4 regions of the Isoptericola sp. NPDC056605 genome follow, and region 3 is predicted to be linked to each of the others. Evidence: riboswitches for the same ligand, from Rfam matches in the RefSeq annotation. Region 3 holds a riboswitch; each other region holds the start of a gene.

Evidence for each region. A riboswitch is a leader RNA that binds a small molecule or an ion and turns the genes downstream of it on or off. The one in region 3 is predicted to bind S-adenosylmethionine.
Region 1: linked by a shared signal. The riboswitch ahead of ACFQ8Y_RS05935 (NADPH-dependent FMN reductase) and the one ahead of ACFQ8Y_RS13255 (methylenetetrahydrofolate reductase) in region 3 are both predicted to bind S-adenosylmethionine.
Region 2: linked by a shared signal. The riboswitch ahead of ACFQ8Y_RS05995 (O-acetylhomoserine aminocarboxypropyltransferase/cysteine synthase family protein) and the one ahead of ACFQ8Y_RS13255 (methylenetetrahydrofolate reductase) in region 3 are both predicted to bind S-adenosylmethionine.
Region 4: linked by a shared signal. The riboswitch ahead of ACFQ8Y_RS06025 (ABC transporter substrate-binding protein) and the one ahead of ACFQ8Y_RS13255 (methylenetetrahydrofolate reductase) in region 3 are both predicted to bind S-adenosylmethionine.

Annotation. Positions count from the first base shown of each region.
Region 1 is NZ_JBHTVT010000004.1:82,778-88,461, reverse strand. It holds gene ACFQ8Y_RS05950 (LLM class flavin-dependent oxidoreductase) at 1-295, opposite strand, end outside; gene ACFQ8Y_RS05945 (LLM class flavin-dependent oxidoreductase) at 305-1,498, opposite strand; gene ACFQ8Y_RS05940 (flavin reductase family protein) at 1,516-2,082, opposite strand; gene ACFQ8Y_RS05935 (NADPH-dependent FMN reductase) at 2,079-2,702, opposite strand; SAM riboswitch class IV at 2,725-2,856, opposite strand; gene ACFQ8Y_RS05930 (NADPH-dependent FMN reductase) at 2,973-3,554, opposite strand; gene ACFQ8Y_RS05925 (winged helix-turn-helix transcriptional regulator) at 3,710-4,180, shown strand; gene ACFQ8Y_RS05920 (DoxX family membrane protein) at 4,233-4,808, opposite strand; partial or broken gene ACFQ8Y_RS05915 (DNA polymerase IV) at 4,946-5,684, shown strand, end outside.
Region 2 is NZ_JBHTVT010000004.1:95,941-101,624, reverse strand. It holds gene ACFQ8Y_RS06010 (dipeptide ABC transporter ATP-binding protein) at 1-850, shown strand, start outside; gene ACFQ8Y_RS06005 (M20/M25/M40 family metallo-hydrolase) at 847-2,271, shown strand; gene ACFQ8Y_RS06000 (GNAT family N-acetyltransferase) at 2,379-2,846, shown strand; SAM riboswitch class IV at 2,933-3,046, shown strand; gene ACFQ8Y_RS05995 (O-acetylhomoserine aminocarboxypropyltransferase/cysteine synthase family protein) at 3,061-4,389, shown strand; gene ACFQ8Y_RS05990 (LLM class flavin-dependent oxidoreductase) at 4,386-5,684, shown strand, end outside.
Region 3 is NZ_JBHTVT010000011.1:158,251-163,934, reverse strand. It holds gene metE (5-methyltetrahydropteroyltriglutamate--homocysteine S-methyltransferase) at 1-1,138, opposite strand, end outside; gene ACFQ8Y_RS13255 (methylenetetrahydrofolate reductase) at 1,164-2,210, opposite strand; SAM riboswitch class I at 2,216-2,322, opposite strand; partial or broken gene ACFQ8Y_RS13250 (HAD-IC family P-type ATPase) at 2,399-2,695, shown strand; gene ACFQ8Y_RS13245 (NADP-dependent oxidoreductase) at 2,712-3,611, opposite strand; gene ACFQ8Y_RS13240 (YbdD/YjiX family protein) at 3,652-3,900, opposite strand; gene ACFQ8Y_RS13235 (carbon starvation CstA family protein) at 3,884-5,684, opposite strand, start outside.
Region 4 is NZ_JBHTVT010000004.1:102,986-108,669, forward strand. It holds gene ACFQ8Y_RS06015 (ABC transporter permease) at 1-434, opposite strand, end outside; gene ACFQ8Y_RS06020 (ABC transporter permease) at 431-1,411, opposite strand; gene ACFQ8Y_RS06025 (ABC transporter substrate-binding protein) at 1,416-3,053, opposite strand; SAM riboswitch class IV at 3,126-3,239, opposite strand; gene ACFQ8Y_RS06030 (carotenoid oxygenase family protein) at 3,421-4,689, shown strand; gene ACFQ8Y_RS06035 (GntR family transcriptional regulator) at 4,740-5,606, shown strand; gene ACFQ8Y_RS06040 (DUF4395 domain-containing protein) at 5,613-5,684, opposite strand, start outside.

The DNA.
Region 1 (5,684 bases), on a different contig from region 3:
CCAGCGCGGCGAGCTGGGTGATCGCGTCGGGGCGGCCCACGACGTCCAGGTCGTGGATCCGGCCGCGGGTCTCGCGCAGGCGCAGGCCCTCGCCGAGGAAGAACGCGTCGAACAGCCCGCGCTCGGCGGTGCGGACCACGCGCTCGAAGGAGGCGAAGTCCGTCTGCGACCCGGACTCCGGGTCGGACCAGATGGTGGTGTGGTTGACGCCCTGGAAGAAGACGCCGAAGTGCACCTGCGCGCGGGGGCGGGTGATCGGCGCGTCGGGGGCGTGCGGTGTCGTCGGTGTGGTCATCGGAGTTCCTCAGGCGGTCGCGACGGCGGTCGGGGCGGCGTGCCGCGCCCGGGTGCCGGCGTCGGGTCGGGTCTCGTAGCGGTTCGCGGGGCGCGGCAGCCCGAGCGTCTCCCGCAGGGTGGCGCCCGCGCGGGGCGGCGCGGTGAGCCGGGCGGCGCGCAGCGCGGGCAGCACGTCGCCCGAGAGCACCGGGAGGTCGGCGTCGAGGACGGCGGGCAGCAGCCGCACGCCGGCGACGTCGCCCGACGCGGCGAGCTCGGCGAGGAGGCCGGCGAGGCCCGGGGCGTCGCCGGTGTACCGCAGCGCGCCCGTGCCCCAGCCGGTGCGCGCCCCCGAGGGCGTGGCGGCGTCGAGCTCGGCGAGCCGGGCGGTCGCGGTGCGGCCGCCGGCGTCGAGCACCACCTCCAGGTCGAGCACCGCCCGGGCGGCGCCGTCGGGCCCGCCGGTCCCCGCGGCCGTCGCGGCGCGTGCCGCCGCGCGGGCGGTGGCGACGTCGGTGCCGCCGACGAGTGCGACGTCGACCAGGGGCTCGGCGCGCACCGAGGGCGCGACGTCGGCGGCCGCCGCGAGCACCACGAGCTGACCCTGGGGCGGGCGCGGCGTGATGAGCGGGCCCTTGACGGCGAAGCTCTCGCCGACGAAGTCGACGTGGTGCAGCCGGTCGCGGTCCACGTAGCGGCCGGTGGCGACGTCGCGGATCACGGCGTCGTCCTCCCACGAGTCCCACAGGTCGCGCACGACCTGCACGACGTCGCGGGCCTCGCGGGCGAGGTCGGCGACGTCGTCGCGGCCGTAGGCGGCCGCCGTCTCCGGGGTGCGGGTCGTGCCGGCGAGCCAGCCGCCCCGGCCGGAGGCCGCGATGTCGAGGGACGCGAGCTGGGCCGCCACGTGGAACGGCTCCGGGTAGGTGGTCGGCACCTGGGGCACCAGGCCGATCGCCGTGGTGGTGCGGGACACGAACGCCGCGCGCGTGACGGCGTCGAGCCGCGCGGAGGCCGGCGACCCCGCGACCGCGGGCAGCAGGGCGTCGGCGAACGTGGCGAAGGTGACGCCGGCGTGCTCGGCGCGGCGCACCGTGCGGGCGAGCCGTGCGGCGGAGACGAGCTCGGTCACGGCGATCCCGGTGCTCGTGACGGCCGCGGGGTGCGCGCCCGCGCCGTCGACGTCGAGCCCCACGAGGAAGGGAGAGGTCAGGGTGGTCATGGTGCGGGGGCCGCCTCTCAGATCTGGGACTCGTCGCCGAGCCGGTGGTAGGTCCGGTCGAGGTAGACGAGCGGCGAGGCGTCGTCCGACCCGGACTGCAGCGCGCGCAGGGACACCAGGTAGCTGTCGCCGACCGGCGTCCGCTGCACCACCCGGGCCCGCACCCACGAGACCGCCCCGTCGATCACGGGCTCGCCCGAGGGCAGGGCCGTCCAGCCGCCGTCCGCGAAGCGGTCGATGCCGCTCGTCGCGAACCGGGCGGAGAGGTGGTCCTGGTGGTCGGCGAGGAAGCTGATCGCGAGCGTGCTGGCCTCCGAGACGGCGGGCCACGACGAGGAGGTGGACGCCAGCGAGAACGCCAGCAGCGGCGGCGCGGCCGACACGGAGATCACGGACGTGGCGGTGAACCCGACGGGGCGGCCCTCGTGCGCGAGCGCGACGACGGCGACGCCTGCCGGGTGCTGGCGGAAGACCGTCTTGAACTCGTCGGGGGACAGCTGGGGCTCGTCCTGCTGGGCCAGGAGCTCCTCGATCTCGGACAGGGCGGACAGGTCGGTGTGCGCGTGGGTGTGCTCCGTGGTCACAGGGCGGCTCCCGTCAGCTCGGCGGCGGTGGCGTCCGTCGTGGTGGTGGTCGTGGCGGTGGCGGCCGTGGCGGTGGCGGCCGGCGCGGCGGGTACGCCGGCGGCGCGCCGCAGCGGCGTCGCCCAGCGGGCGAACCAGGGGTCGAGCGCCTCGCCGAGGTCGGGCAGCTGCGCCTCGGTGAGGGTCAGGGTGCGGGTGGGCACGACGGCACCCAGCTCCACGAGGACGGGCCGCAGGTGCGCCTCGCCGGCGAGCGCGTGCGCCGGGTTGCCGGACACGACGAGCGGCACGACCACGACGCCCGCCAGGCCGTCCGGCCCGTAGAGGTCGAGGAACGACTTGAGCAGACCCGTGTAGGAGGCCTTGTAGACGGGGGTCGCGACGACGGCGACCGTGGCGCGCGCCAGGCGGTCCTTCGCCTCGTCGGCGGCCGGGTGCGCGGCCGTGAGGATCTCGCCCGCGAACGCCGCGAGCTCGATCGTCGCCACGTCCGTGGTGCCGAGCAGCTCGGCGACGCGGCGCCCGGCGGCCTCGGCCGCGGCCAGGGTGCGCGAGCCTTCGCGCGGGTTGCCGGAGACCACCACCACGGAGGCGGCGGAGGGGCGGGTGGGTTCGGTCATCGGGTGTACCTCGCAAGTCCGTCGATCACGCTTGCCGCGCGGCGTCTCGGCCCGCGGACGGGCCGGCCGGCGGCCTGGTCATCCTCCGGAGCACCCCGCCGTGACGTGGGGTTGCTGCCCAGCCAGCCGGGGCTTCGCGCTGGGGCTCTTGACCTGGGGCGGAGGTATAGCAGCCGTTTCGCAGAACGCCAGGCTGCTCCCGAGAATTCTCACGATCCGGACGCGGTGCGGTCCACGGTCGACCGCGCCGCGTCCTCCCCGACGGGTCGGTCAGGCCGCGGCGGCCGCCGCCCGCGCCGCGCGGAGCGGAGCGAGGGCGTCCGACCAGGCCACCACCTGGTCCAGGAGCTCGTCGAGCGCGGCGCGCTGCCGGGGCTCCGGGTCGAGCTCGCGGTACTCGCGGAAGTCGTGGTGGAACGACAGCGCCACCTGCGTGCGGACCGTCGCGAGCTGCAGCTCGGCCGCGACCAGGCGCAGGTGCTCCACGGCCCGCGCACCGCCGAGGACGCCGTAGCCGACGAACCCCGCCGCCTTGTCGTTCCACTCGGCGTACAGGTAGTCGAGGGCGTTCTTGAGGACCCCGGGCACCGAGTGGTTGTACTCGGGGGTCACGAACACGAAGCCGTCGAACGGGGCGACGGTCGCCGCCCACCGCCGGGTGTGCTCGCCGGCGTACTGCCCGCCCGAGGCGGGGACCGGCTCGTCGAGGTGGGGCAGGTCCTGCTCGGCGAGGTCGACCAGCTCGAAGCGGGCGTCGTCGCGCCGTCCCGCGACGTCGAGCACCCAGCGCGCGACGCGCTCGCTGTAGCGGCCGGGTCGGGTGCTGCCGGTGATGATCGCGATCGTCGTCATGGTGCGCCTTCCGTCGGGTCGGGACGATCTCGGTCGCCCCGACGTGTTGTGGTCGATGGCGGGAACCTCCGGTGACCGGTGCCCTATGCCCGGTCGGCCACCCGCACCATGAAGTGCGTCACGCACCCCGGGGTGCGGATCGGGACGGAGCGAGCATGGCGAGCACGGAGATCGGGGACGGCGCGGAGATCTGGGACGGCGCGGGGACCTGGGACGGTGCGGCGGGCTCGGCGTGCGCGGGCGAGGACGACCGGCGCAGGGTCCGGGAGCTCTTCCACCGCGTGGGTGACAAGTGGTCGCTGGTGGTGCTGGCCGAGCTCGGCGCCGGGCCCGTGCGGTTCACGACGCTGCTCGGCAGGGTCGAGGGCATCTCCCACCGGCTGCTCGCGGTGACGCTCCGGCGCCTCGAGCGGGACGGGCTGGTCGCGCGGACCGTCTACCCGGAGGTGCCCCCGCGCGTCGAGTACGCGATGACGGGGCTGGGTGCGTCGCTCCTGGTGCCGCTGGCGGCGTTGGCGGGGTGGGGCGAGCGGCACGGGCCGACGATCGACGCGCACCGCCGCGCGGACGACCGGCGGCGCGGGGTCGGCCGGGCGTCGCAGGACGGCGTGCCGGAGGGCCGCTGACCGGTGGTCGGCGGCCCTCCGACGATGACGCGGGGCGGGTGCGGCGGTCCGCTCACGCCTCGAGCCGCAGGCGGGCCCCGAGTGCGCACGAGGCGACGACGGCCGCACCGGCCACGAGGACGACGTCCTTGAGCACGTACTGCCCGAGCAGGGTCATGCCGTGCCCGAACAGCTCGTCGCCGAACAGCGCGACGGGCGACAGGATCCCGACCATGGCGACGGCGAGGACGACCAGGCCCACGCGCAGCAGTCGCCCGCTGACCAGGGTGAGGCCGATGAAGGTCTCCATGACCGCGACCAGGACGACGGCGGTCGCGGCGGGGACGAGCCCGAGGGTGAGCGTCTCGACGGTGCGGCCCGCGATCTGCTCGGCGGGGCTGGCGCCGGGGAAGAACTTCAGGACGCCGAAGCCGAGGAACACGAGCCCGAGCGCGACGCGCAGCGCCGGGACGGACCACCGGGTGAGGAACCGGGCGAGGGCGGTGACGGCGACGTCGAGCCGCAGCGCCACCTGCTCGGCGAGCGCGTTCGGGAGGCGGCGCGTGGCCGGGTCGGCGGGGGTGCCGGGGGCGGGGACGCCGGCGGTCGGGCGGTGGGTCGGGCGGCGGGTCGGGGTGGAGACGGACATGGTGGTGCTCTCTTCCAGGGGGTGGTGCGACCCGGGGGTGGTCGCCCTGGGAGAGAGGCGTCGTCGGGGCGCCGGATGCGCGGGGCCGCGGTTTTCGCCCGCTCGTCACCCGCAGGGAGGTGACGCAGACTCGGGGCATGGGCCCGCGCAGCTTCCGCTGGGTGTTGCACGTCGACCTCGACCAGTTCCTGGCCGCGGTCGAGATCCTGCGGCGTCCGGAGCTCGCGGGGAGGCCGGTGATCGTCGGCGGGCGCGGCGACCCGACGGAGCGCGCGGTGGTCTCCACCGCGTCGTACGACGCGCGGGCGTTCGGCGTCCGGTCGGGGATGCCGCTGCGTGCGGCGGTCCGCAAGGTGCCGGACGCCGTCCTCCTGCCGGTGGACCGCCCGGTGTACGAGGAGGCCTCCGCCCACGTGATGGAGACGCTGCGCGGGCTGGGCACGGTGGTGGAGGTCCTCGGCTGGGACGAGGCGTTCCTCGGGTACGACGGCGAGGACCCGGAGGGGTTCGCCCGGCTCGTGCAGCGGGCGGTGCTCGACGCGACCTCGCTGCACTGCTCGGTGGGTATCGGCGACACCAAGGTCCGCGCGAAGATCGCGACCGGGTTCGGCAAGCCGGCGGGCGTGTACCGGCTCACCGCCGAGAACTGGTTCGACGTGATGGGGGAGCGACCGACCGTCGACCTGTGGGGCGTGGGAGCGAAGGTGTCGAAGCGGCTCGCGGCGCACGGTATCGACACGGTCGCGCGGCTCGCCGCCGCGGACGAGGCCGTCCTGGTCGGCGAGCTCGGGCCGCGCCTGGGCGCCTGGTACGGGGAGCTGGGCCGTGGGCAGGGCTCCGCCGTCGTCGACGACACCCCGTGGGTGGCCCGGGGGG
Region 2 (5,684 bases), on a different contig from region 3:
CGCCGAGCGGCGCGCGGAGCCGGCGCCGTCCTCCGCGGAGGGCACGGCGTCGCCGGTGCTCGCGCTCGACGGCGTCCGCAAGGAGTTCCCACTGCCGCGCGGGGCGGAGCGCCGCACCCTCGTCGCGGTCGACGACGTGAGCCTCGCGGTGGGGCGGGGGCGCACCTACGCCCTGGTCGGGGAGTCCGGCTCGGGCAAGAGCACGACGGCGCGCCTGGCGCTGCGTCTCGAGCAGCCCACGGCCGGGAGCGTCGTCTTCCGCGGCGAGGACATCACGGACGCGCGCGGACGGGAGCTGCGCGCGCTGCGACGGGGCTTCCAGGTGGTGTACCAGAGCCCGTACGCGTCGCTCGACCCCCGGTTCACGGTGGAGCAGATCGTGGCCGAGCCGCTGCGCGCCTACGGCGTCGGCGATCGCGCGGAGCGCGCCGACCGGGCGCGGGCCCTGATCGAGGACGTCGCGCTGCCGGCCGACGTGCTGCGGCGCGGCCCCCGGGAGCTGTCCGGCGGGCAGCGCCAGCGCGTCGCCATCGCGCGGGCGCTGGCCCTGCAGCCGGAGCTCGTCGTGCTGGACGAGCCCGTGTCCGCGCTCGACGTCTCGGTGCAGGCGCAGATCCTCGAGCTGCTGGTGCGGCTCCAGGCCGAGCACGGGCTCGCGTACCTGTTCATCTCGCACGACCTCGCGGTCGTGCGGCAGGTGGCCGACCAGGTCGGCGTGATGAGCCGCGGCCGGCTCGTGGAGCAGGGTGCGGCGGACCAGATCCTGCTGGACCCGCAGGAGGAGTACACGCGCGAGCTCGTCGCGGCCATCCCCGGCCGCCGGGCCGTGCAGAGGCTGGAGACGGTATGACGACCACGACGACCTCCACGACGACCTCCACGACGACCTCCACGACGACCTCCACGACGACGGCGGCGCCCACGAGCGGCGGGCGGCGGCTCACGACCGAGGAGGTGCTCGCGGGCCAGACGGTCGAGCTGTTGCGGGCGCTCATCCGCAACGCGTGCGTCAACGACGGCACGGTGGGCTCGGGCCAGGAGGTCCGCAACGCGGAGACCATCGCGGACTTCCTCGACGGCGCCGGGCTGGAGCTCGAGCGGGTGGAGCCGCAGCCCGGGCGCACGTCGCTGGTCACGCGCGTGCACGGCACCGACCCGACGGCGCCGAGCCTCGGCCTGGTCGGGCACACCGACGTCGTCCCCGTCGAGCCGGACGGCTGGAGCCGCGACCCGTTCGGGGCCGAGCTCGTCGACGGCTGGGTCTGGGGCCGGGGCGCGATCGACATGCTCGGGCTCACGGCGGCCTACGCCGTCGTGACGCGGGCGCTCGCGACCTCCGGCCGCCCGCCGCGCGGCGACCTGCTGCTCGCCGCCGTCGCGGACGAGGAGCACGGCAGCGTGTGGGGGGTCGACTGGCTCACCACCCATCGGTGGGACCTGGTGCGGGCCGACCACGTGCTCACCGAGTCCGGCGGCGTGCCCGTGGGGCCGCTCGGGGCGCGGACGCTGGCCGTGGGGGAGAAGGGCGGCGCCGGCCGGCTGCTGCGCGTGCACGGCCGGCCCGGGCACGGCTCCGGCCCGTGGGGCAGCCGGAACGCCATCGTCATCGCCGCCGAGGTGGTGCGGCGCATCGCCGCCGCCCGCGGCCCCGTCGTCGTCGGCGACCTCTGGCGCCGGTACGTGGACGCGCTGGCGCCGGAGCCCGACCTGCGCGCCGCCCTGCTCGACCCGGAGCGGCTCGACGACGCGCTCCCGCGGCTCGGCGCCCTCGGCGCGGTCGCGCACGCCACGACGCACACGACGCTCGCCCCGACCGTCATCGGCGCCGGGTCCAAGCCGAACGTCATCCCGGGCCTGGCCGAGATCACGCTCGACATCCGCGTCCTGCCGGGCACCCGGCCCGGCGACGTCGAGGCGCTGCTCACCGAGACCCTCGGGGACCTGGCGGAGCACGTCGAGATCGTGGGCGACCGGTTCGGCGAGTCCTCCCTGTCGCCCACGGACAACGACCTGTACCGCGTCATCGAGCGGACGGTGTCGGCCCGCACCGGGGGCGCCCCCGTGGTGCCGACCCTCGGCACGGGCGGCACCGACGGGCGGTTCTACCGGCGCCGCGGCGTCCCGGCCTACGGCTTCGGGCTGCTCAGCGCCGACTGGGACCCCGGCACCTGGCGCGGGCTCTTCCACGGCAACGACGAGCGGGTCGACGTCGCCTCCCTCGAGCTCACCACCGCCGCGCTGCACGACGTCGTCACGACGTTCCTGCGCTGAGGGCGGGCATGGGAACGGCCACCGCCAGGGTCCCCGGCCCCGCGACTCCCGGGGACGGCCCGCCGGGACCGGCGCGATGGGTCGCCACCGGATGGGACGACCCCCGCGTGGCCGCCCTCCGGGACGCCATGGACGCGGACCTCGCGCCCCGCTACGCCGCCCTGCGCGCCGAGCGGGCCCGCCTGTTCGCGGCGCGCGCGCCCGGCGGCCTCCAGGTCGTGCCGACGGCCGAGGAGGTCCTCGTGACCTGGTTGGCCCTCGTCGGCGACGAGCCTGTCGCGACGGCGTCGCTGCGCCGGCTCGGCACGCCGGACGCGGCGACCGACGCGGTGACGTACGAGGTCAAGCGGCTCTTCGTGCTCCCCGCCCACCGGCGGCGCGGCCTGGCGGCCGCGGCGTTGACGGCGGTGGAGGGCTCGGCGCGGGAGCGGGGGATCGGCGAGCTGCGGCTGCAGACCGGTGTGCTGCAACCGGAGGCGGTCGCGCTCTACGAGCGCGAGGGGTGGCGGCGGATCCCGCCGTACCCGCCCTACCCGCCCGAGTCGAGCGTCTGCTTCGTCAGGTCGCTGCGGTAGCCGGGACAGCACGTGCGGGTCCGGCATACGAGACCGCGCCGGACCGGGGTTGACGGCCGCGCCCTCGTCGGCTTCCCTGCGCCCCAGGTGACGAGCGCCAGTGCCAAGGCCCGGCTGGCTGGCCGGCAACCCTTCGACGTGACGGGGTGCCCCGGGAGCGACCTGACCGCTGCGCGACCGCGCGGGGGTAAGCACGGTTCTCCAGGAGACGACGTTGACGACCCTGACCGAGACGCACCCCACCGACCCGACCCGGCCCCACGGGTTCACGACGACACAGGTCCACGCCGGGGGTTCCGAGGGCGACGGCCCTGGGAGCGCGAGCCCTCGAGCGACCCCGATCCATCTCACGGCGGGGTTCCGGTTCGCCGGCTACGAGGACGCCGAGGCGCACTTCGGCGCCGGCGAGGGATACGCGTACACGCGCCACGGCAACCCGACCACGGAGTCCGTCGAGCGCCGGATCGCCCGCCTGGAGGGCGGTGCCGAGGCGCTGTTCCTCGCCTCGGGCCAGGCGGCGATCACGACGACGCTCCTCGGCCTCGTCGGCGCGGGCCAGCGCGTGCTCGCCTCGCCCAGCCTCTACGAGGGCACGCGGGGGCTGCTCCTGGAGAACCTGCCCCGCCTCGGGATCGAGACCGACTTCGTCGCGGACCCGGCGGACGTCGGCGCGTGGGAGCGGGCGATCACCCCGGACACCCGGGTCGTGTTCCTGGAGTCGATCCCCAACGCGCGCGGCGACGTGCACGACCTCGCCGCGATCGCGCGGGTCGCGCACGCCCGCGGTCTCGCGTTCGTCGTCGACAACACGCTGGCCACCCCGTACCTGCTGCGACCGATCGAGCACGGCGCCGACGTCGTGGTGCACTCCGCGAGCAAGTTCCTCGCCGGGCACGGGTCGGTGCTGGGCGGGGTGGTGGTCGACGCCGGGACGTTCGACGCCGAGGCGTCGGGCCGGCTGTACCCGCACCTGGTCGCCCCGTCGCGGCTCGGCGGGGCGAGCCTCGTCGAGCGGCACGGCGGCCGGGCCCGGATCGCCTACCTCCGCGAGAGCGTCGCGCCGCGGTTCGGGCCGACCCCGTCGCCGATCAACGCGTTCCTCGTGGGGCAGGGCGTCGAGACGCTCTCGTTGCGCGTGGCACGGCAGAGCACGAACGCGCTGGCCGTCGCGCGGTTCCTCGAGGGGCGGCCGGAGGTCGACCACGTGGACTACCCGGGCCTCGGTTCGAGCCCGTCGGACGGGCTCGCGCGCCGCTACCTGCCCGACGGGCAGGGCGCCGTCCTGCAGGTGACGCTCCACGGCGGCGCGTCGGCGGCGCGCCGGTTCGTCGAGGGCCTGGGGATCGTCACGCACATGACGCACGTGGGCGACGTGCGCTCCCTCGTGCTGCACCCGGCGAGCACCAGCCACGTGCTGCGCACCCCGGCCGAGCAGGCCGCGCAGGGCGTCCACCCGGGCACGCTGCGCCTGTCCGTCGGCATCGAGGACCTGCCCGACCTCCTGGACGACCTCGAGCGCGGCCTCAAGGCGGTGGCGGCATGACCCGGCTGCAGCACCTCGGCTGGTTCCTCGCGCGCGGCTTCGGCCCGCACGGCTGGGGCCACGACTCCCTCGGGTGGGGCTACGACTGGACCCGGCCGGACCTCTACCAGGAGTCCGCGCGGGCGCTGGACCAGGCCGGGCTCGACCTGCTGATCATCGAGGACGCGCCGTCCCTCGGCGGGCCCGAGACGCTCGACCTGCGGGTGCGCGCTGCGTTCGGCGGGCCCAAGCACGACCCGCTCCTGCTGGCCCCGTACCTGTTCGCCGCGACGCGGCACCTCGGCGTCGTGCCGACCGTGAACCCGGCCGCCGTCCTGCCGTACACCGCCGCGCGGCAGCTCGCGTCGCTCCAGCACCTGTCCGGCGGACGGCTCGGGATCAACGTCGTGACGGACGTCGGCAGCGCGCGGCACTTCTCCGACGCGCCACCGCTGTCCCACGACGCCGCGTACGACCGGGCCGAGGAGTGGCTGGCGGGGGTGCGCGACCTGTGGCGCAGCTGGGACGACGGCGCGCTCGTCGCGGACCCGGTGACCGGCCGGTACGCCGACGGGTCGCGGCTGCGGCCGGTGCGTCACCGCGGCGAGCACTACGCGTTCGACGGGCCGCTGAACGCGATCCCGTTCCCGGACGGGGACGAGCCCGCGATCGTCTCGCCCGGCGGGTCGGCCCGGGGCCTCGGGTTCGCCGGGGCCAACAGCGACGTGCAGCTCGCGCTGGCCCCGCTGACCCAGGAGGGCGTGCGCGCCTACCGGGCGAAGGTGCACGCCGCGGCCCGCGACGCGGGGCGGGCGCCCGAGGACGTCAAGGTGCTCTTCGCGATCAAGCCCGTGCTGGTGTCCAGCCCCGAGGAGGCGGACCGGGTGGTCGCTGCGTCGGCGCGCCCGGACGAGGCGACCCTGCTCCGGGTCGCCGAGCAGCAGTCGAGCGACCTGGAGACGGACCTCACCGCCCTCGACCTGGACGCGCCGCTGCCGCCGGGGACGTTCGGCGAGCACGTGTCGCACGGGTCGGTGCGGCGGCTCGTGGGGGACCACGACGTCGCGACGACGCCGCTGCGCGCCCTGCTCACCGCGTTCGCGCGGGCCGGGCGGATCGCCGACCGCAGCGGGTGGGTCGGCACGGCCGACGAGCTCGCCGACCTGATCGAGGAGCTCGGCGAGTGGGGCAACGACGGCGTGCTGCTGTGGGGCGACCTGCACCCGGTCACCGTGCACCGCACGCTCGACGTGCTGGTGCCGATCCTGCGCCGCCGGGGGATCCTGCGCACCGAGCACGCCGAGGGTGGCCTGCGC
Region 3 (5,684 bases):
CGAGGGTGGTGCCCGCCGCGTGCTGGTCGTACACCTCGTCCTCGACGTCGTGCGGCACGTGCAGCAGCGACGTCGACGTGCCGACGGCGAGGGCGACGGCGCCGAGGCCCCGCAGCGACTCGACCGCGTCGAGCTTGGCGGCCAGGTCGGCCCGCCACACGTTGTGGCCGTCGATCACCCCGGCGACGAGGGTCTTGCCCTCGAGGCCCGGCACCGGCCCGGCGGGCACGGCGCCCTTGACCAGGTCGATCGCGATCGCGTCGACGTCGGTCGCGGCGAGGAGCGCGAGGGCGTCCTCGTGCAGGCCGCCGAACGGCGCCGTCACCAGGATCGCGGGCCGCTCGCCGTCGGCATCATCGGTGGCCGTCGCGAGGTCGGTCGCCAGCGCGCGGTAGGCGGACGCGATCGCCGCGTGCAGGCGCTCGGCGGGCACGTCGAGCGAGTCGGTGACGAGCGCGGGCTCGTCGAGCTGCACCCACGGCACCCCGACCGCTGCCAGCGCGCGCAGCAGGTCGGCGTACGCGGCGACGACGTCGTCGAGCCGGTCGAGCGGGTGGAACCCGTCGCCCGCCTCGTCGGCCGCCTTGGACAGGGCGAGGAACGTCACCGGGCCCACGAGCACGGGGCGCGTGGTGACGCCGGCCTCCTTGGCCTCGGCGTACTCGCGCACGATGCGGTGGTCGGCGAACGAGACCGGCGTCGTCTCGCTGATCTCGGGGACCAGGTAGTGGTAGTTGGTGTCGAACCACTTGGTCATCTCGAGCGGGGCGTCCTCGCCGCGGCCGCGGGCCACGGTGAAGTAGCCGTCGAGCTCGAGCGAGCCGTCCTCGTCGTCGAGCAGGTCGCGGAACCGCTCGGGGACGGCGCCGAGCAGCGCGACGACGTCGAGCACCTGGTCGTAGTAGGAGAACGACCCCGGCACGGAGCCGTCGTCGGGGTTCAGCCCGAGCTCGACGAGGCGGCGGGCGGTCTCGCGGCGCAGCGCGCCGGCCGTGACCTCCAGGTCGACGGCGTCGGTGCGCCCGGCCCAGAACGACTCGACGGCCTTCTTGAGCTCGCGGCGACGCCCGATGCGGGGGTAGCCGAGGATCGTGCCGCCGGGAAATGCCGCGGCGGGGGTGGTGCTGGTGGTGGACATGAGCACTCCAGAGTTCGGGCTCCGCTCAGACGGCGGGAGCCTGGGTCGGGATGCTCGGTACCCACGGCCTTCTGGCCAGGTCCGCGCCGTCCGACGTGACGTCGGCCGGCGCCGGTCCGCCGAGGTGGACACCCTCGAGCAGGTCCAGAGCGGGACGGTACTTGTTGAACGTGTACACGTGGATGCCGGGGGCGCCCGCGTCGAGCACGCGCTGGGCGAGCTCGACGGCGCGCGCGGTCCCGTAGGCGTGCTGCGCCTCCGGGTCCCCCGCGGCGTCGAGCGCGTCCAGCAGGTGCCGGGGCGCGCGGACGCCGGTGAGCTCCTCGACGCGACGGAGCCGGCGCGGCTCGGTCGTGGGCAGCTGCCCCGCGAGGATCGGGATCGTCACCCCGGCCGCGCGGGCCTCGGCGACGAAGTCGGTGTAGGAGTCGGCCTCGTAGAACAGCTGCGTGATGGCGAAGCTCGCCCCCGCGTCCTGCTTCTCCTTGAGGCGCCGGACCTCCTGGGCCCGGGTGGTGCCGGCCTGCACGTTGCCGTCGACGAACGTCGCGACGGCGATCGTCATCGGGCGGGCGGCGCCGCGCAGTGCGGCCCCGGGGTCGGTCGCGCAGCGCCGCGCCTCGACCTCGCGCAGCAGGTGCACGAGCTCGATCGAGGATGCGACGCCGTCGGCGGGCGGCTCCCAGTCAGGCTGGTCCTTCGGCGGGTCGCCGCGCAGGGCGAGGAACGCGCGGGTGCCGGCGTCGAGGAAGTCGTCGATGACGGCGGACACGTCCTCGCGGTGCGCGCCCACGCAGGTCAGGTGCGCCACCGGCAGGACGGGCGTGCCCTCGAGCAGGGTCGCGACGACCTGGCGGGCGGTCGCCCGGTCACCGCCGCCCGCGCCGTACGTCACGGACATGAAGTCCGGTCGTGCGGCGACGAGCCGGCGCGCCGTCTCCCAGAACTTGGGCGCGGCGTCCGGCCGGCGCGGCGGCATGAGCTCGAACGAGACCGTCGGGCGTGCCGGCAGCGCCGGGTGAACTGCCGGCTGAGCTGCCGGGGTGGGCGAAAAGGATGCCTCTGCGACCATGCGTCACTCCATCGATCCTGGCGTGAGCACCTTCGTCCTCGGGAGGCTTCCGTCGGAGAACGGGTTGCTGCGGCGTCGTCGAGCCAGGACTCTCGGCCGCTCTGGATGGCTGTCACGCGATCGTACGCAGCATCCGCGATACGGGCGAGGATGAGACCGCCTGCTGAGACGATCGCGGATGCCGGGCGGGCATCCGCACCGTGATGGTCACCGGCGACAACCCGCTGACCGCCGCGGCCATCGCGGCCGAGGCCGGCGTGGACGACTACCTCGCCGAGGCGACGCCCGAGGACAAGCTGGAGCTCATCCGGCGCGAGCAGGAGGGCGGCAGCCTCGTCGCGATGACCGGGGACGGCACCAACGACGCCCCCGCGCTCGCGCAGGCCGACGTGGGCGTCGCGATGAACTCGGGCACGTCGGCCGCGAAGGAGGCCGGCAACATGGTCGACCTCGACTCCGACCCCACCAAGCTCATCGACGTGGTCGGCGGGAACGCCCTGCTCAGGGCACCAGCACGACCTTGCCGCCGGCTTGGCCGCTCTCGACCAGGGCGTGCGCACGAGGCGCGTCGGCCAGCGGGAGCACCGCGCCGACGGTGGTCACGAGGTCGCCGCGGGCGAGGGCGTCGACGGCCTCGGCGAGCTCTCCGGCGTCGCGCTCGGACCGCCAGCTGGCCTCGACGCCGAGGTCTGCCGCGGCGTCGTCGGCGATGGTGACGATGCGCTCGGTGCCGCCGCGCAGGGTGATCGAGTCGGGCAGCACGCCCGCGCCGGTGGTGTCGAGGACGGCGTCCACGCCGTCGGGGGCGAGGGCGCGGACCCGCTCCACGAGCCCTGCGCCGTAGGTGGTGGGTGTCGCGCCGAGGGCGGCGACGCGCTCCTGGTTCCGCGGCGACGCCGTACCGATCACGCGGGCGCCGCGGCGCACGGCGAGCTGGACGGCCAGCTCGCCCACCGACCCCGAGGCGCCGTGCACGAGCAGCGTCTCGCCGGGCCGGACGTCGAGGAGGCGCAGCACGCGGGTCGCGGTCTCGGCGGCGACGGGGAGCGTGACGGCGTCGGTCGCGGCGAGCCCGGCGGGCACGCGGGCGAAGACCGACGTCCGGGCGAGCTCGGCGTACCCGCCGCCGACGGCGAAGCCCACGACGCGGTCGCCGGGCGCGACGCCGGCCACGCCGTCCCCGACCTGGTCGACGACCCCCGCCACCTCCAGGCCCGGCACGACGGGCGACGTCGGCGGCGGGCCGCCGGTCGTGCCGGCGCGGGACTTCACGTCCCAGCCGTTGACGGCCGCGGCCTCGACGCGCACGCGCACCTGGCCGGGCCCGGCCTGAGGGTCGGGGGCGTCGGCGAGATGCAGCACCTCGGGGCCGCCGTGGGACTCGAACACGATCGCACGCACGCGCCCATCCTGGCCCGGCCGGCACCGTCGCGCGCGCCGCTCAGCAGCAGCGCGAGCCGGGGTTGCGGTCCTGCTCCGCGTAGTGCTCCCGCCAGAACTCGCGCTCGCCCATCGGCGCGCGGCCGGGGTGGGCCGACCGCTCGTGCGCGACGTACGTCGCGTAGGCGTCGTCGCCCATCACCTGGCGCACGTACCAGCGCAGGCTCGCCCACCCCGCCGACGCCGCCCGGGCCAGCGCCCGGGCGACGTCGTGCACCCTGCCGGTGCGGGGCTCAGTGGTGCCCGGCACCGCTGGACTCCCGCAGGCCGGCGTCGGCCCACTCCTTCTCGATCCGCTTCTCGGTCGACGAGGCGAACAGGCCGGCCGGGGCGAACCGGCGCGACGCGACGGGCGCGTCCTCGTGGTTCTCGCCGCCGCCGGTGCGGAACGCCTTGATCGTCACGACCAGCGACGCGAGGATCACGACGATCGACAGCACCACGAACACGATCGACAGGGTGCCCTGCACGAAGGTGTTGCGGACCACGGCCTCCATGGCCGCGACGTCGGGCGCGGTGCCGAACGACGTCTCGCCGGCGGCGAGCGCGTCCTTGAACGCCCGGTGCTGCGCCCAGTACCCCACCGCGGGCACGTCCGAGAAGATCTTCTCGAACGACGCCCAGATGGTGATCAGCGCGGTGAAGGCCAGCGGCAGGGCCACGATCCACAGCCACCGCCAGTACGCGCGGCCCCGCTTCGCGACGATGGCGAGCACGACGGCGAGCGCGATCGCGGCCAGCAGCTGGTTCGCGATGCCGAACAGCGGGAAGAACGTGTTGATGCCGCCGAGGGGGTCGGTGACGCCCAGATACAGGATCGTGCCCCAGCCCGCGACCATGATCGCGGTGCAGACCCACACCCCGGGTCGCCAGCTCATGTCCTTGAACCGCGGTGCCACGTTGCCGATGGTGTCCTGCAGCATGAAGCGGGCCACGCGGGTACCGGCGTCGACCGCGGTGAGGATGAACAGCGCCTCGAACATGATCGCGAAGTGGTACCAGAAGCCCATCATCGCGGTGCCGCCCACCAGCTGGTGCATGATGTGCGCCAGCCCGAGCGCGAGCGTCGGGGCGCCGCCGGTGCGGGACACGATCGACGGCTCGCCCACCTGGGTCGCCAGGGTGCTGAGCATGTCGGGCGTGAGGTTGACGCCGGCGAGGCCGAGCGAGTTCACGAACGCGACCGCGCCCTCGATGGTGCCGCCGGTGGCGGCCGCCGAGGAGTTCATCGCGAAGTACACGCCGCGGTCGATCGAGATCGCGGCGACCAGCGCCATGATCGCGACGAACGACTCCATGAGCATGCCGCCGTAGCCGATGAAGCGCGTCTGGCGCTCCTTCTCCACGAGCTTCGGCGTCGTGCCCGACGAGATGAGCGCGTGGAACCCGGACAGGGCGCCGCACGCGATCGTCACGAAGAGGAACGGCCAGAGGTTGCCGGACACCACCGGGCCGGTCTCGCCGCTCGCGAACTCGCTGATCGCGGGCACGTTGATCTCGGGCCGCACGATGACGACGGCGCCGGCGAGCACCACGATGACGCCCACCTTCATGAAGGTGGACAGGTAGTCGCGCGGGGCGAGCAGCAGCCACACGGGCAGGACGGCGGCCACGAAGCCGTAGACGATGACGCCGACGGCGATGGTGGTGCGGTCGAGGTGGAAGAACTCCGCGCCCCACGCGGTGTCGGCCACCATGCCGCCGCCGACGATCGCGGCGAGCAGCAGGACGAAGCCGATGAGGGAGACCTCGGTGATCTTGCCCGGGCGCAGGTACCGCAGGTAGACGCCCATGAAGAGGGCGATCGGGATCGTCATGGAGACGCTGAACACGCCCCACGGGCTCTCGCCGAGGGCGTTGACGACCACGAGGGCGAGGATCGCCACGATGATGATCATGATCAGCAGGGACGCGACGATCGCGGCCACGCCGCCGATGCGGCCCAGCTCCTCGCGCGCCATCTGGCCGATGGTGCGGCCGCCGCGGCGCATGGAGAAGAACAGCACCGTGTAGTCCTGCACGGCGCCCGCGAGC
Region 4 (5,684 bases), on a different contig from region 3:
AGCCGGCCGATCACGTCGTCCACCCAGCCGCGCAGGAAGCCCGCGAGCAGGCCCAGCAGGGAACCGAGGACGAGGCCGACGACCACCGCGAGCGCCGTCGTGCGCAGCGTGAGCGACGCGCCGTGCACCACCCGGGCGTACACGTCGCGCCCCAGGTGGTCGGTGCCGAACCAGTGCGCGCCCGACGGCGCCTGCAGCCGGTCGGCGGGGACGCCGCCCAGCGGGTCCTGGGCGGTGAACGCCTGCGGCACGACCGCCCAGGCGGCGACGAGCAGCAGCACGGCCACGGCGACCAGCAGCCCCGGCCGTCGCAGCACGTGGCGGACGGCGCGGACGGCGGCCCGGGGGCGACCGTCGCGCGCCGCGCCGGCGGCGGTCGCCGGGACGGGAGCGGCGGCCCGGGCCGCGGGCCGGGAGAGGGTCTGGAGCGTCATGCGGTCACCGCCGTGGGTCGCCTCGTGCGGGCCCGGCGCGGGGCCCGCACCTGGATCCTGGGGTCGAGCAGGGGGTAGACGAGGTCGACCACGAGGGTGACGACGACGAAGACGAGCGCCGACAGCACGACGATCGCCAGGACCACGGGCACGTCCTGCTGGTTGACCGACTGCACGGTGAGCCGGCCGAGCCCGACGCGGGAGAACACCGTCTCGGTGACCACGGCGCCCCCGAGCAGGCCGCCCACCATGACGCCGAGCACGGTGAACGCCGGGATGGCGGCGTTGCGCAGGGCGTGCGCGAGGTGCACCCGGGTGCGGCTCGCGCCCTTGGCCCACGCCGTCTCGACGTAGGGCTCGCCGAGCGTGCCCCGCAGGGAGCGGGACAGGATCTGGGCGAGCTGGGCCCCGGCCGGGACGGCGAGCGTGATCGTGGGCAGCACGAGGCTGATCGCGCCGTCGTTGCCGATCGCCGGGAACACCGGCACCCGGAACGAGAACCACTGCAGCAGCACCAGGCCCACGAAGAACGTGGGCAGCGCGACCCCGAGCGGCGGCAGCGCGGACAGCGCCTGGCGCAGGAACCGGGCCCGCGGGAAGACGCTGGCCACGGCGACCGCGGTGCCCCCGACGACGGCGACCACCAGCGCCGTGCCGGTGAGCTTGAGCGTCTCGGGCAGGGCCTGCGCGACGAGCGTGGTCGCGGGTGCGCCGCTCACGTAGGAGGTGCCGAAGTCGCCGGTCAGCGCGGCGAGCAGGGCGGCGCCGTACTGCACGAGGACCGGGCGGTCGAGCCCGTACTCGGCCCGCAGCGCGGCCAGCTGGGCCGGGTCGACCTGGTTCACCTCGCCGCCACCGGACGCGACCAGGGCGGCCGGGTCGCTGGGCAGCAGGTAGAGGACGAAGAACGCGACGGTGAAGGCCGCCCAGAGGACGAACACCCCCTGCCCGGCGCGCCGCAGCACGTAGCGGGTCATCCGGTCACTCCTCACCCGCGCCGTCGGTGACCCAGGCGTCGTAGAAGTCCAGGCGCGAGGACGCCTCGAACGTCAGGCCCTGGACGCGGTCGCTCGCGGCGATCGTGGTGGACAGCTCGTAGACGGGGATGGCGTGCCCGCGCTCGATGAGGAGCCTGGACGCCTCGGCCACGAGCTTCTTCCGCTCCTCGGGGTCGGTGGCCGCGGCGGAGTCGTCCAGGAGCTGGTCGACCTCCTCCGCGTCGCGCTGGTTGATGTTGCGCGCGTTCGCCGAGAAGATCGTGCGCAGCACGTCGGCGTCGGACCGGGTGAGGTTGTAGTAGTCGAAGTCGAAGTCGCCGGCCTCGTTCGCCGCCTCCTTCTCGGCGACGGTCACGTGCTTGAGCTGCAGGTCGACGCCGATCTGGCGCAGCTGCTGCTGCACGAGCTCGAGCGGCTCGGGCACCTGCCAGAACGTCACGGTCGTGGTGAGCGTCTGCCCGTCCTTCTCCCGGATGCCGTCGGCGCCCTCGACCCAGCCGGCGTCGTCGAGGATCTTCTTCGCGCCCTCGGGGTCGTAGGCGAGCAGGTCGTCGGCGCCCTCGAACAGCGGCGTCGAGTGGGAGAGCACGCCCGTGGCCGGCTGGTCCTGCGGCGTCAGCACCGTGTCGACGATCTGCTGGCGGTCGATCCCCTTGACGAGCGCGGTGCGCACGGCCTCGTCGGCGGCCAGCGGGCTGGACTCGTTCGGGAAGAGGTTGAACACGACGCCCGGGTTGGCGCGGTACTGCAGCCAGAACCCGTTGCCGTCGAACTGCGGCAGGTCGACGGCGTTCAGCGCGGCGGTGGCGTCGATCTGGCCGGACTGCAGGGAGCCGGTGCGCACGCCGGCCTCGGGGATGACCTTGAAGGTCACGGTGTCGAGGTAGGCCTCGCCGGTGTGCGCGTTCGCCTCCGAGCCCCAGGCGTAGTCCTTGACCTTCTCCAGGACGATCTCCTGGTCCTGGGCGTAGGTCTGCACGGCGAACGGCCCGGAGCCCACGTACTTGCCGGCGCACCGGTCCTCGGCCGAGAGCTTCGCCGAGCCGGGCGACAGCAGGCCGAGGGAGAACGTCGACGTGGCCTGGAGGAACTGCGCGCTGGGCTCGTCGAAGTCGACGGTCACGGTGTGCTCGTCCACCACGGTGGTGCCCGCGTAGCCGACCAGGTACTGCGACCCGAGCGACGCCACGGCGCCGAGGTCGACGATAGCGTCGAAGTTGGTCTTGACGGCCTCGGCGTCGATCGGGGTGCCGTCGGCGAAGGTGGCGTCGTCGCGCAGGTGGAACGTGTAGCTGGAGGCGTCGTCGTTCACCTCCCAGCTCTCGGCGAGCCAGGGCAGGATCTCGCCCGACTCCGGGTCCTGGGCGGTCAGGGAGGCGACGGTCTGCCGGGCGGCCGCGATCGCGTCGTTGTTGCCGACCTGCTGCGGGTCGATGCAGTGCGAGTCCACCGTGATGGCGAACGTCAGGTCGCCGCCGGCGACGGGCTCGGCGTCGGCCGACGCGCCGGTACCGGTCGCGTCGGCGCCGCTCGAGCAGGCGCCCAGCAGGAGGCCGGCGGCCGAGGCGGCCGCGGCCAGCCCGAGGGTCCGGCGGCGGTGGGTGCGAGGGGTGGTGGTCATCGCGTGGCGTTCCTCGTGGTCGTGGCGGGTCGTCCCGGCCCCGGCACGCTGCCGGGACCCGGTGGACGACCGGAGCCGTGCTTACCCCGCCGCGGGCGCGGCAGGGTCAGGTCGTTCCCGGAGCACCCCGTCACGTCGAAGGGTTGCTGGCCAGCGAGCCGGGCCTGGGTGCTGGCGCTCGTCACCTGGGCGGCAGGGAAGCGGTCCGGAGCCCGCGAGTCAAGGAATGCCGTGGTCGTCTCATATCTCGGATGCCTCCCCCTCGGGCCGGGCGTCACGCCGTCCACGCGCCCGCTGCACTAGTGCACAGCCGCCGAGCGTCCCGCGTCTGCCCAGGTCAGGGGGCGTGCGTTCCTACGGTGAACCCATGCGCTACCTGGAAGGGCCGTTCGAGCCCGTCACCGAAGAGATCACCGCCTACGGCCTGCCCGTCACCGGGCGGATCCCGGCCGAGCTGAACGGCCGCTACCTGCGCAACGGGCCCAACGCCCTGGGCGTGGAGGATCCCGGCGTGCACATCTGGGGCATGGGCCAGGGCATGGTGCACGGGGTGCGGCTGCGCGACGGCCGGGCCGAGTGGTACCGCAACCGCTTCGTCCGGACGTCGGGCTTCGCGCCCATGGTCCACGTGATCGAGCACGCGCAGCGCACGTTCGCCCTGGCGGAAGGCGGCCTCCCGCCCGCGGAGCTGGACGAGGAGCTGAACACGCTGGGGTCGTGCGACCTCGGCGCCACCCCCGAGGGGTTCATGGCAGGGGCGCACTCCAAGCACGACCCGCGCACCGGGGAGCTGCACTCGCTGTCGTACATGCCGGGCCGCGACGTCGTGCAGCACATCGTGACCGACGCCGGCGGGACGGTCACCGGCACCACCTCGATCCCGATGACCCGCACGCCGTTCATGCACGACTTCGCGCTCACCGAGAGCCACGTCGTGCTCTGGGACACGCCGCTCGGCTTCGACGGCCTCGAGTGCCGCTGGCTGCCGGACCACCCGACCCGGGTGGGCGTCATGCCCCGGGCGGGAGGCGAGGTGCGCTGGTTCTACGTCGACCCCGTCCACGTCAGCCACACGCTGAACGCCTACGACGACGGCGACTCGGTGGTGGTCGACGTCATCACGGCCGACGGACCGTTCGACCCCGCCGCGCCCGGCGCGATCCGCCCGATGCTGGACCGCTGGACGATCGGGCCGGGCACGATCCACCAGCAGCGGGTGGACGACCGGCCGCAGGACTTCCCGCGGGTGAACGAGTCGCGCCTGACCCGCCCCTACCGCTTCGGCTACTCGGCGGCGACCGCCCTCTACGGGGTGCCGTTCGAGCCCGAGGGGGCGCCGGGCGACGACTCCTTCACCAACGCCCTCGTCAAGCACGACCTCGCGCACGGCACGTCCGAGGTGCACCGCTTCGGGCGGGACGAGGCAGTCGGCGAGGCCGTGTTCGCCGCGGCCGGGGCCGACGGTGCCGTCGAGGACCACGGATACCTGCTCACCTACGTCCACAACCCCTCGCGGAACGCCAGCGACCTGGTGATCCTCGCCGCCCAGGACTTCACCGGCGCGCCCGTCGCCCGCGTCCACCTGCCGGCCCGGGTGCCCCTCGGTCTGCACGGCAGCTGGCTCCCGGACCGATGACTCCCGACCGACGAGTCTCGGTGCCGTCGACGCCGTGGCAGCATGACGCCGTGACCGACACGCCGCGGTACCTCGTGATCGTCGCCGACCTCGAGCGGCGCATCGCCGACGGCGACCTCCAGCCCGGTGATCGCGTGCCCACGACCCGGGCGATCGTGCACGAGTGGGGCGTCGCGATGGCGACCGCCACCAAGGCCCTGGCCACGCTCCGGCAGTCGGGCGCGATCGAGACGGTGCCCCGGGTCGGCGCGGTGGTCGCCTCTCGCAGGCTTCCGTCGCGCGCGACCGGAGGGCTCGAGCGGGACCAGGTCGTCCGCGCGGCGATGAGCGTCGCCGACACGAGCGGCGTGCCCGGCCTGTCCCTGCGGGCGGTCGCGGCCGAGCTCGGCGTCGCGACGATTACCCTGCGCCGTCACCTCGACGGCACGACGGAGCTCACCCAGCTCGTCGCGGACGCGGCGTTCGCCGAGATCGTCTACCCGGAACCGCCGCCCGGCTGGCGCTCCCACCTGAGGACCGCCGCTCATCTCCAGTGGGAGACCTACCAGCGTCACCCCTGGTTGCCGCGCCTGGTGTCCATCCTCCGACCCGCGACCCTGCCCGGACTCCTGGAGTACGGCGCATGGACCCTGCGCGCGCTCGACGATCTCGGCCTGGACCCGACCACCCGGCTGCACGTGTACGGGACCCTGGTCAACTACGTCCGCGGCACCGCGATCAACATCGAGGCCGAGGCGGGCGCCGAGGCGGACACCGGGATGACCAGCAGGCAGTGGTCCGTCGTCCGGCGCGCGGTCGACGGCGCGCTGGTCGCCCAGGTGACGCCGCCCGGCACGGAGCTCGACCTCGAGTCGCTGTACACCTTCGGTCTGGAGCGTCTGCTCGACGGCCTGACGCTGCTGCTCACGCCCCGGTAGGGGTGTTCAGCCTCGGCGCAGGCGGGCGCCCAGCAGGTACAGCTCGCACCCGAGGCACAGCCCGACGACGGCGTTCAG